3 regions of the Oceanobacillus picturae genome follow, and region 2 is predicted to be linked to each of the others. Evidence: predicted binding sites of a transcription regulator. Region 2 holds the regulator's gene; each other region holds the start of a gene.
What was found. The regulator CtsR, encoded in region 2, represses protease genes until heat stress. The targets are predictions, from matches to a motif close to ATGGTCAATAAAGGTCAAACA.
Positions count from the first base shown of each region.

Region 1: clpP (ATP-dependent Clp endopeptidase proteolytic subunit ClpP) is a predicted target of CtsR. The motif match lies at 1,877-1,897, and genes of this name have one in related genera.
Region 3: BN988_RS14330 (ATP-dependent Clp protease ATP-binding subunit) is a predicted target of CtsR. The motif match lies at 2,038-2,058, and genes of this name have one in related genera.

Region 1 covers NZ_CCAX010000001.1:1,596,077-1,600,372, forward strand. The annotation lists gene BN988_RS08150 (ABC transporter permease) at 1-469, shown strand, start outside; gene nikC (nickel transporter permease) at 505-1,410, shown strand; gene clpP (ATP-dependent Clp endopeptidase proteolytic subunit ClpP) at 1,948-2,556, shown strand; gene BN988_RS08165 (HPr family phosphocarrier protein) at 2,718-2,969, opposite strand; gene whiA (DNA-binding protein WhiA) at 3,116-4,066, opposite strand; gene BN988_RS08175 (gluconeogenesis factor YvcK family protein) at 4,134-4,296, opposite strand, start outside.
Region 2 covers NZ_CCAX010000004.1:276,427-280,722, forward strand. The annotation lists gene clpC (ATP-dependent protease ATP-binding subunit ClpC) at 1-514, opposite strand, end outside; gene BN988_RS18155 (protein arginine kinase) at 531-1,595, opposite strand; gene BN988_RS18160 (UvrB/UvrC motif-containing protein) at 1,592-2,140, opposite strand; gene BN988_RS18165 (CtsR family transcriptional regulator) at 2,153-2,620, opposite strand; gene BN988_RS18170 (MgtC/SapB family protein) at 2,833-3,507, opposite strand; rRNA gene rrf (5S ribosomal RNA) at 3,681-3,796, opposite strand.
Region 3 covers NZ_CCAX010000002.1:664,284-668,579, forward strand. The annotation lists gene mbcS (acyl-CoA synthetase MbcS) at 1-1,503, shown strand, start outside; gene BN988_RS14330 (ATP-dependent Clp protease ATP-binding subunit) at 2,139-4,274, shown strand.

The DNA of each region.
Region 1 (4,296 bases), on a different contig from region 2:
TTTCTATCTGCTAGATAGTCTTTTGACAGGGAATTTCCGTGGATTTAAAGATGCCTTTTTACATTTACTAATGCCTGGCATTGCATTAGGGACCATACCAATGGCTATTATTGCGCGAATGACACGCTCCAGCATGCTGGAAGTGATGAAACAAGACTATATTCGTACCGCAGATGCCAAGGGATTAAAAACACGATTGATTATCTTTCACCATGCCTTAAAAAATGCCTTCCTTCCTGTCCTTACAGTTATCGGATTGCAATTCGGTCTATTGCTAGGAGGAGCCGTGCTTACTGAAACGATATTTTCATGGCCAGGCATCGGACGATATGTGTATTTGGCCGTTTTAGGAAGGGATTATCCCGTTGTGCAAAGCACGATCTTAATTGTCGCAACGATATTTGTACTCGTTAACTTATTAACAGACCTCTTGTATAAGTATTTTGATCCGAGGATTCGTTATGAATAATTGCGTTGCAGGACATTTGAAAGGATGTGATTACGATGGCGCGCACTCCAGAACCCGTAACAAATGCAGCCAGTGGAGAATCCTTAAAAGCTTCTAAACCAATTCCCTTGTGGCTAGAAGCGGGGTTGCGAATCATAAAGAGTAAAACAGCCCTTATCGGTGTGATTATCATTGTGTTACTTGTTCTAACTGCTATTCTAGCACCTGTGATTGCTACACATAGCCCAACTGCCCAAGATATCGTCAATCGCTATCAGGCCCCCTCCTCTGACCACTTACTCGGAACAGACGAACTTGGCAGAGACATATTTTCTAGGATTGTTTATGGGACAAGGATCTCTATCCAAATAGGAGTCATTGCAGTAGGTATTTCACTCGCTATTGGTGTTTTACTTGGAGGAATCGCTGGCTATTATGGACGTTGGATTGATCAAATCGTCATGCGCTTTATTGACATTATGATGGCATTTCCAAGTATTCTCATGGCAATCGCGTTGGTTGCTGTACTTGGACCGAGTCTACAAAATGCTATGATTGCGGTTGGTATTGTGGGAATTCCACAATTTGCGAGGATTGTACGTTCGGCAGTGTTATCTATCAAAGAAAATGAATATATTGAGGCTGCAAAATCAATTGGGGCTAAACATGGCAGAATTCTTATACAGCACGTCCTTCCAAATTGTGTTGCACCGATTATCGTACAGGCTACACTCGGCGTTGGGACTGCCATATTGGATGCAGCTGGTTTAAGCTTCCTTGGTCTTGGTGCTCAGCCGCCAACACCTGAATGGGGTGCAATGTTAAGTGATGGACGAGCTGCGATTCAAAATGCTCCTTGGGTTGTTGCCTTTCCTGGTCTTGCAATTTTCTTTGTCGTCCTTGGCTTTAATTTATTTGGCGATGGCCTACGGGATGCCCTAGATCCCCGATTAAAACAATAAAGTGAAACTTCAATCAGTGCGGGTTTTCATTTTTCCCCCACTGATTGTTTAGTTGAACGAATCGGGGTGTTAGCGTCCGTTTACTCCCACTAAAAACGCTGTTTCACCTCATGTTTTGAAGTGGGAACCTTACGGACGGTTGCACCGGGATAATTTTATGACAATGTGAATTAAGATCTACCCATCTTCTCTATCGTTTTGTATCCGTGATATATGTCGATGAGAAGATGGGTTTATTTTCCTTGTAATAAGGGAATGATGGAATGAGTATAAAGTGAAACTTCATTTGATGAGAGGGTTCCCTATCCTCCCTACTATATGTTAGTTGAATGAATCGGATCTTTTCTGGCAGTTTCCCCCACTTTGTATGATGGATTTCCCCTGCATTTTTTAAAGTGCGGTCTTAAGCCAGTTAAGGTGAAATACATACCGCTCTACTAATAAGGTGAAACGTGTCGAACTATTTTATTTGACCTTTTTTGACCTATTAGGTATGATAAGTATATCCAATCCAAAACATGGATAAAAGTGAAACAATTGAAGGAGGATTTACAAATGAATTTAATTCCTACAGTTATTGAACAAACGAATCGTGGAGAACGCGCCTATGATATTTACTCACGTCTATTAAAAGACCGCATTATTATGCTGGGAAGCGCGATTGATGATAATGTAGCAAATTCAATCGTAGCACAATTGCTTTTCCTTGAGGCAGAAGATCCTGAGAAAGATATTTCTCTATACATCAACTCACCTGGTGGATCAATTACAGCAGGTATGGCTATTTTTGATACAATGCAGTTTATTAAATCAGATGTTTCTACAATCTGTACTGGGATGGCAGCATCAATGGGAGCATTCCTACTTGCAGCAGGTGAAAAAGGAAAACGTTATGCTCTTCCTAATAGTGAGGTTATGATTCATCAGCCACTTGGCGGTACGCAAGGTCAAGCTACTGATATTGAAATTCATGCAAAACGTATTATTCAAATGCGTGAGAAAATTAATGAAATCCTATCTGAACGTACTGGACAGCCAATTGAAGTTATTGAGCGTGATACAGATCGCGATAACTTTATGACAGCTCAAAGATCAGTTGACTATGGTCTAATTGACAAAATTTTAGAACGTAATACAGATAAATAATTTCTGGAAATCAAAAAATGTCCACCTTCGCTCATCTTGTAACGAGGGTGGACATTTTTCTTTGATTTAGGGTGTCAAAACAGTAACTGAACCGTACTTGCTCCTAACAAGCATTTTATCATCCCTAAGAGACAAAAATCCCTTTCGTTAAGAAAGGGATTTTATTCTGTTACAAAGGCAGCTAATTCTTGGATAGCTTTATCTTCGTCTTCTCCATCACCAAAGATAATAATCTCCTCATCACTTGCAACTGCTAAACTCATTAAGCCCATAATACTTTTAGCATTAACCCGCTTGCCTTCTTTTTCTAAATACAAATGAGAACTGAAACGGTTTGCCAGTTGTACAAATTCTGCAGCTGGTCTAGCCTGCAATCCTGTTGGTAATTCCACCTTAACTTGTTTCTCCTGCATCGCCATCACCCTTCTCTGCGTAAGCGTTATCATTTGAAGTAAAAAACTATCCGGTTTGGGATCCCCATACCGGATCTATAAAGCATTATATCTTAAAATTTTTAAATTATTCGTATTATATCATGGTGACCTAAAAAAGAAAATCCTCACCCGTTCTCTAATAGGTCTCCACGCTTAATTTTTTCAGCAAATTCATCTATTTTCTTAAGTCGGTGATTAACGCCAGATTTAGAAATTTTGCCACTGCTTACTAGTTCACCAAGTTCTTTCAATGAAACATCCTGATGCTGCACACGTAATACAGCAATTTCACGTAATTTTTCTGGTAGCTGATCTAAGCCTACAGTTCTCTCAATTAAATTAATGTTTTCAATCTGACGGAATGCAGCACCTATTGTTTTATTTAGATTTGCGGTTTCACAATTAACGAGACGATTAACAGAATTGCGCATATCTCTTACAATCCGGACATCCTCAAACTTAAATAAAGCGTTATGTGCTCCAATGATACTTAGAAACTCCGTAATCTTCTCTGCTTCCTTAATATACACAATGAAGCCATTCTTCCGCTCTAACATTCTAGCATGGAGCCCAAACTCATTAATAAGCTCACAAAGTGCATCATTGTGCTCCTGATAAAAGTTAAATATCTCCAAATGGTAAGAAGAGGTTTCTGGATTATTAATCGAACCACCTGCAAGGAAAGCACCACGCAAATAGGATTTCTTGCAACACGTTTTCTTCATATAATTGCTAGAAATGGACCTACTAAATGTATGCTTCGTTGTTAAAATCTCTAGATCTACAAGTAAGTCCTGTACTTCTTCCTTCATCCGTACAATATAGACATTATTCTTTTTTAGCTTCATTTTTTTGCGTACGAGTAGTTCGACAGGCAGATGATAGAGGGATTTAATTAAGGTGTAAATTCTCCTGGCAATCGCAGCATTTTCTGTTTGTACATCAAGCACATATTTTTGTTTTGATAAGGAAATGGCACCATTCATGCGAATGAGTGCGGCTAGTTCTGCCTTTTTACAGCATTCATCTACCTCTATTGCTGTTAATTCCTTCTTTATTTCGGATGCAAATGACATTGGGTATTCCCCCTCTCTACTTCCCAATTACTTTTGCTGGTTTTGTTTATTCATTCATGATGTTTCTCTATAAAATCGAATAAAGCAATTGTGCTACTTTCGTATTATCATGTCTCAGCATTTTCTGGGAATGGTTTATAATATCCCCTTCAATAATCTGTAGTCCCATTTTAAGAAGTTGATCGGTATCATAAATAACCGGCTCAGCATTTTCTTCCGCATAGATTTCT
Region 2 (4,296 bases):
AATCTCTTGCTAGTGAATCTAATGTCGGTGTATTGGCACTAGACTGCTGCCCACGGCCCTGACGACCTGCCTGAGATTCATTGCTCCCAAGTAATTGAAGCACCTGTTGTCTCGCTTTATTAAGGCTCACACCTAGATTATTAAGCACCCGGGCTGCTACCCCTTCACCTTCACGAATAAGACCAAGAAGGATATGCTCTGTTCCGACATAGGAATGCCCTAGCTTTCTTGCCTCATCCTGTGACAGCTCTACCACCTTTTTTGCTCGTGGGGTATAGTGAATAGATTGCATTGGTTGTTTGCCCACACCAATTAGTTTTTCTACTTCTTCCTGAATTTTTGCTACTTCCAATCCGAGGGACTGCAATGCTTTCGCAGCGATGCCTTCACCTTCACGAACCAGTCCTAGTAAGATGTGCTCTGTTCCAATATTATTGTGCCCGAGACGGACCGCTTCTTCTTGTGACAAGGCAAGCACTTTTTGTGCTCTCTCTGTAAATCGTCCAAACATCATATTGTATTCCTCCTAACTATTTTTCCAATTGCAGTCTTTCCCGGATCAATGAAGCGCGAAGTACATCTCGTTCATTGGCGGTAAGTGTACGCTTCGCATATTGTTGAAGAAACCCTGGTTGAGTTAAAATCATTAGTTCATTTAATATATTCCGCGATACGTTTTCAATGAATCCTAAATCAATACCAAGTCGTACATTGGAGAGACAAACAGCTGCTTCTTTTGATTCGATGACTCTGCTGTATTCCAAGACTCCATATGAACGGAAAATTCGATCCTCCAATGAGGTTCTTGATTGCTCCATAATTCGACTGCGTGCTTTTCTCTCATGATCAATTAGCTGCTTTACAACACTTTGTAGGTCCTCGACAATGTCTTCCTCTGTCTTACCAAGTGTAATTTGATTAGATATTTGGAAAATGCTCCCTATTGCTTCACTGCCCTCACCATAGATCCCTCGTACTACAAGGCCGAGCTGGTTAATCGCTGGAATCATCCTATTAATTTGCTTGGTCATCGCCAGAGCGGGCAGATGCATCATAACAGAAGCACGCATGCCAGTGCCGACATTTGTCGGGCAGCTTGTTAAGTAACCTCTCGTTTCATCAAAAGCATAATTGACTTTTTCCTCAAGGAAATCATCAAATGTAAAAGCTTTTTGCAATGCATTTTCCAGTTGGAAACCTGGGAGATACAACTGGATACGAATATGATCCTCTTCATTGACCATTAAGGAAACCTGTTCATTTTCCGAAATTAAAGCTGCAGCGATCTCTGCGTTTTCCGCAAGATGGGGGCTGATTAAATGTTTCTCCACCAGTACTCGTTTTTCAACAGGGGATAAATCCCCTATCGCCACAAAAGCGAAGTCTTTATATTCCTCAAATGATTGATTCTCATAATTGTCACGGAAGAAATCACGAATCTCTTCCAATTTATCCTTATCTGCAATAATTGGGTAGGACACATTCGCAAAATTGCGCGCCAGACGTATACGGCTACTTAATACAATGTCACTGTCAGGCCCTTCCTCACGCATCCAAGGACTAATTGCTTCATTCATAAAATTTTGTAATGTCATGAAGGATCACCCTCTTCCGGATCCTGTGTATTATTTTCCAACGCCTTTATTTTATCTCTTACTTCAGCAGCTTCTTCAAAGGCTTCATCTTCAATCAGTCTTCTTAATTTTGCCTTGTAATCTTCCATTAATTTTTTATTATGCAGGTCTCCGCCTTGGCGTTTGGGGATCTTACCTTGATGCTTTGTATTCCCTGCATGAACACGACGGAATATAGGATCCAGGCGACTAGAAAACGTGTCATAGCATACAGCGCAACCGAATTTCCCCACCTGCTTGAATTCAGAAAATGTCATCTCGCACTTTGGACATTGTAATTCTTGTACCTGCTTAAAAGTATTTTGCTGCGGTCCCTTAATCGTAGAGGTATCAAAATTCATTAAGCCTGAAAGTAAGTTATGCAACGAATATCCTTCTTCAGGATAGTTCATATATCCCTTTTCCTTTGCACAAACCTCACAAACATGAACTTCACTTTTTTGTCCGTTAACGTATTGTGTAAAGTGCAGTGTTGCAGGACGCTCATGGCATTCCTGACATTCCATGAAAAACCCCCCTTACTTATTTAAGTATTTCAATGTGGACAGCATGGCCGTTAAGACCCTTGCGCGCACTTCATCTCGCAAAGGAAGTTGAAACGCTAACGTATTCCTTCCTATGGCACTTAGCATGATCTTCGCTTCACGTGGTGTAATAAGCTGTTCATCGAGTAATCGATCGAGAACATCTATTGCTGCCTGCTGCGTTACCGTCGGATTAATCATGTTTATAATTTCATCGATAAGTTCGGAATTGTCTTGATGAATAACACGCATGATTCGAATATATCCTCCGCCGCCCCGTTTACTCTCTACTATATACCCTTTTTCCACAGTAAATCTTGTTTTAATAACATAATTTATTTGCGAGGGCACACATTGAAACTGATCGGCAATTTCACTTCGTTTTATTTCAATTGCATTTTTCCCTCTGTCTTGAAGAATTTGTTTTAAATAATTTTCAATGATGTCGGAAATATTGCTCATACTATGCACCTCCTTTTCAACAAAGGCTTTTGACTTTGACTATCTTTGACTATATTCTTATTATACGACAAATCACAAGAGATGCAAATAATTGTTTTCCCTATTTATCTTAGACAAAAACAACAAGGGCGAAACCTCTGATTTCTCTTATAGCGTACAAAAATCTTACAGCTATGATAATACTGTAAGATTCTTTGTAAGTTTATTCGATTTCAAATTTCAGATATGTTCTTTATATGCTCAATACGAGAGAGCTCCTCAAAAAAGTGGATTCTGTTTAACTGATCATTTCTATCAATTTTTATAAAGATATTCCGTATACCATGCTCTGCTTTAATAATTTCTACATTCTTAATGGACAAATTAAACTTTTCAAAAACGGATACCACATCATTCACTTTTATCTCGGGCAGTGCAACAATTTGAATCAGGTTGGAAGTACTCCCTTTTCTAAAGAGCTTTTCAAAGTTATTAAGGAAGATTAAACTTAACAAAATAACAATGGTTGTAAAAAGGGCAGCTGCATACATGCCAGCGCCAACGACTAGGCCAATACCTGCCACTGTCCAGATAGAGGCAGCAGTAGTTAATCCTCTTATTGTACCTCCATATACTATGATCGTACCGGCACCCAAAAACCCAATACCACTAATAACATATGAGGGAATACGCGCTGGATCAAATTGTACATTCTCATGTGTTTCCATAAACACGTCAAATCCATATAAAGATAGTAGCATCATCAAACATGCCCCAACGCCTACAAGAATGTGTGTCCGAAAACCAGCTGAGTGATTTTTAATTTCTCTTTCAAATCCAATTAAACCCGACAACAGTAGCGCAAACAGTATACGGGCCATAATAAGGAGGAAGTCTTCCCCAAGCATTCCTTCTATAAATGATTCCAGTGTTCACACCTCCCCACAATGTCTTTCTCTTTATAATATATGATAATCTTTCCTTAATTAGTAGAGAGAAACCCATACGTCCCCTTCTAACATTATAACAATATACAAAAAAATGCTAAGACACAATAAATGTGAACTTAGCATTTCAGTTTGCCTGGCGGCGTCCTACTCTTGCAGGGGCAAAGCCCCAACTACCATCGGCGCTGGAGAACTTAACTTCTGTGTTCGGCATGAGAACAGGTGTGACCTCTCCGCTATTACTACCAGACCTCGTTCATATAGGTCATTTTGTGTTTCTCATAGAAAGAAAATGAATCACTTCAAACTTCCTTGATAACTGACCATATTATATGCATTTTTCAAAGAAAATGCAAGGGGTTTTTATTTATACCCTAAAAACTAAATAAGAGGTAACAACGAATCATAGAAAATGTTAGTTAAGTCCTCGATCTATTAGTATCCGTCAGCTCCACTGGCTTCTGCTTGTATTTCTTCGAAAAACAGAAAGTCTGTTTTTCCTTGACATACTAGTTGTTTTGTTCAGTTTTCAAAGAGCAATTTGTTTTTGTTGCTTTTTTTGAAGCAACTTTTATATCATACCATTTTCAAATCAAACTGTCAACAACTTTTTTATTTAAATGTTTCAATCAAGTTGTCGATTGCTGTCGAATTTGGCGACTTGATAAATATAGCATTTATTCAACCTAAGTGTCAATAGTTTCTAGAAGAAAAATTAAAAAGAACGTTTATCAAACTTACTAGATAGTG
Region 3 (4,296 bases), on a different contig from region 2:
ACAGGTAAGAAAGCTCTTATTTGGGAAAATGAAAATGGTGACCGAAAAGAACTCACCTATAATAAGTTAATAGAGAATGCAAATAAAATTGGCAACGCTTTCCTAGAAAATGGTCTAAAAAAAGGTGACAAGCTACTTGTCATGATCCCCAAGGTAATAGACGCGTATGAAGTGTACCTTGCAGCATTAAAGACTGGAATCATAATCATTCCTTGTTCAGAAATGTTGAAGGTTAATGACTTACAGTACAGAGTCACACATGCCGAGGTAAGCGGAATAGTAAGCTACCATCCATTCGTCGACCAATATGAGGGGATCGAACAATTATCCAAGCTAAAACGTTTTGTAGTAGGGGAGCCAGCTGACGATTGGATGTATTTGGATGAATTAAAAAAAGAAGCATCTGATACGCTTGAGATTGTTAAAACATCACGTGATGATATTGCGTTTTTGCCATATACTTCTGGAACAACAGGAAATCCCAAAGGGGTTGTCCACACGCATGGTTGGGGTTTTGCTCATTTAAAAACGGCTTCTGAAAACTGGCTTTGCATTAACGAGGGGGACAAAGTATGGGCTACGGCTGGGCCTGGTTGGCAGAAGTGGACTTGGAGTCCTTTTCTTTCGGTGCTGGGATCAGGAGCTACAGGCTTTGTATATCACGGTAAATTTAATGCAAAGAAATATCTGCAGCTTTTGGAGGATAATGAGATTAACGTGCTGTGCTGTACACCAACAGAGTATCGTATGATGGCAAAACTCAATAATCTTGATACGTATCAGCTACCAGCTTTGCATAGTGCAGTTTCCGCTGGTGAACCGTTAAATGTAGAGGTTATCGATACATTTAAGAAGCACTTTAATATCATAGTAAGAGATGGCTACGGACAAACAGAAAATACATTATTACTTGGAGTAATGAAAGGGATGGAAGTAAAACCAGGGTCTATGGGTAAACCAACGCCAGGGAATGAGGTAGAAATCATAGATGAGGCAGGTGTTCCTTTAGGTGTGAACAAGGTAGGCGATATTGCAGTGAAACTTGATTGCCCTGCATTATTCCGTGAGTATTATAAGGATAGTGAACGCACAAAAATGACACAGCGCGGAGAATACTATGTAACAGGAGATCAAGCTTCTAAGGATGAAGATGGCTATTTTTGGTTTGAAGGTAGAAGCGATGATATTATTATAAGCTCTGGTTATACGATTGGGCCTTTTGAAGTAGAAGATGCTCTCGTGAAGCACTATGCTGTCCAAGAATGTGCAGTGGTCGCAAGCCCGCATGAGGACCGTGGAAGTATTGTAAAAGCCTTTGTTGTCTTGAGAGAGGACGTTCATCCAGATGAAGCATTAATTAAAGAGCTTCAAGACCATGTGAAAGAAACGACAGCCCCTTATAAATATCCGAGGGAAATAGAGTTTATTAAAGAGCTACCAAAAACCACGTCTGGTAAAATTAGACGAATAGAGTTGCGTAATAAAGAGAAAGAACAAGTATAAAATCCACTTAATATATTTGCAATTTGCAGGACGGATTCTAGTTTTTGGATTCGTCCTGTTTTTGTTATACATATTTGAGATGGGGTGCGAATTGGTTAGATGAGCGGTTTACTTAATAGAGGTGTGGTTCAATCTAACGCCTGGGTGCTTCAATCAACTGGTTGAGGGTTCCAATCGATCACAGGTTAACTTCAATCGACCGGATGAGCGTTCCAATCGATCGCAGGTCAGCTCCAATCAACGGGTTAGGCGTTCCAATCGATCGTAGTTCAGCTTCAATCAACAAGATGAGCGTTCTAATCAATCACAAGGCAGCACCAATCAATAGCATGAGCGTTCTAATCGATCGCAAGGTAGCTCCAATCAACGGCATAAGCGTTCCAATCGATCACAAGGCAGCACCAATCAACAGCATGAGCGTTCCGATCGATCACAAGGCAGCTCCAATCAACAGAATGAGCATCCCCATCAACCATACGAACCGCAAAATCACTCTTATAAAACTCCCCCTAAAAATTTTAAACAAAAGACTTGAAAGTCAAAAAAGGTCAGAGTATAATATGAATCAAAGGTCAAATATAGTCAAAGTCAAATTTGATTAACATTTGATTTAAATAGTCAAGGAGGAATGGAAAATGCTTTGTCAAAACTGTGGTGAAAACCAAGCAAATATAAATGTCGCAATGAAAATGAATAATGAAATGTCTGAATTGCACCTTTGTAATGATTGCTTTCAAGAAATCCAAGGACAAATGATGAATTCTAATGATTTCTTCTCTAATTCACCTTTTGGAAATGCAGAGCAAGCATTTTCTCAGCATTTTTCTCAAGGGAATAGTAAAGCAGGTACAAAAACAAAAGAGAAAAAGAATAATCGTGGAAATGGCTTAATTGACCAATTGGCGAAAAACGTGACCCACGCTGCAAGAGCAGGTCTAATTGACCCTGTTATTGGACGAGATAATGAAGTGAAACGTGTCATTGAGACTTTAAATAGAAGAAATAAAAACAACCCAGTATTAATCGGGGAACCAGGTGTCGGTAAAACAGCTATTGCTGAAGGATTGGCATTGAAGATTAGTGAAGGAAATGTTCCAGCAAAGCTAATGAATAAAGAAATTTATATGCTAGATGTCGCATCTCTTGTAGCTAATACAGGAATACGCGGTCAGTTTGAAGAACGAATGAAAAAACTTATTCAGGAAGTTCAAGAGCGCCAGGATGTTATTTTATTTGTTGATGAAATCCATCAAATTGTAGGTGCGGGAACAGCTGAAAGCTCACAAATGGATGCAGGGAATATCCTGAAGCCAGCACTCGCAAGAGGAGATCTTCAATTAATTGGTGCAACAACTTTAAAAGAATACCGTCAAATTGAAAAGGATGCTGCGTTGGAACGTCGTTTACAACCGATTATTGTGAAGGAGCCATCTGCCGAAGAGGCAGTCCAGATTCTTCATGGGATCAAGGATCGCTATGAAGCATATCATGAGGTCCGTTATTCTGATGAAGCCATTCAGGCGTTTGTAACGTTATCAAACCGTTATATTCAAGATCGTTTTCTACCAGATAAAGCGATTGACCTAATGGATGAAGTCGGATCAAGGCTAAACCTTGCGAATGCAGAAAAGGACTCTAATTCCATTAATCAACGCTTGGAAGAAATAATTAAGGAAAAAGAAGAAGCAGCTGAGAGAGAAGACTATGAAAAAGCAGCAAACTTACGCTACCAAGAAATTCAACTACAAAAGCAATTGGAAAAAGCAAAAGATGAAGAACAGGTAATAGATGTAGACTTATCGGATATTCAATTGATTGTAGAAGAAAAGACAGGTATCCCTGTTACAAAACTTGCAGCAGATGAACAAATGAAATTGAAAAGCATTGGAGAAAATCTCCGTGCTAAAGTTATTGGACAGGATGAGGCCGTCAACAAAGTAGCGAAAGCAATACGCCGTAGTCGTGCCGGTCTAAAATCTAAATATCGCCCAATCGGCTCCTTCCTTTTTGTTGGACCAACTGGGGTAGGGAAAACCGAATTAACAAAATCACTAGCTGAGGAACTGTTTGGATCTAAAGAATCGCTTATTCGCCTTGATATGAGTGAATATATGGAAAAACACGCAGTCTCCAAAATTATCGGTTCCCCTCCTGGTTATGTTGGTCATGAGGAAGCTGGTCAGCTAACAGAGCGTATTAGAAGAAATCCTTATTCCATTCTTCTTCTTGATGAGATTGAAAAGGCTCATCCAGATGTGCAGAACATGTTCCTGCAAATTATGGAGGACGGTCATCTAACAGACTCTCAAGGTCGAACAGTCAGCTTTAAGGAAACCGTCATTATTATGACAAGTAATGCTGGTACAGGAGTAAAAGAAGTAAACGTCGGATTTAATAGCGCACAGCATGATGCAGTTTCTACTTTAGAAAATCTTGGTGCATACTTTAAACCAGAGTTTCTTAACCGTTTTGACTCTATCATCCAGTTCAATGAATTGGAAGAAGCGCATCTGTTAACTATTGTCGACTTAATGATCAATGATCTGCAAAAAAATATGGAAGAAAATCATATAACTATTTCGATTTCTGATGAAGCCAAACGTCAACTTGCTAACCTGGGTTATGATCGTCGCTTTGGTGCACGACCGTTACGTCGGGTTATCCAAGATAAGATTGAAGATCAACTAACAGATTTAATCTTAGAAGAGGATACTATTGAACACGTTGAAGTAACTGTTAAAGAAGAGGATATCGTTGTAGAAAAAGCTTAAAAAATTAGGCGCTGGACAAAAA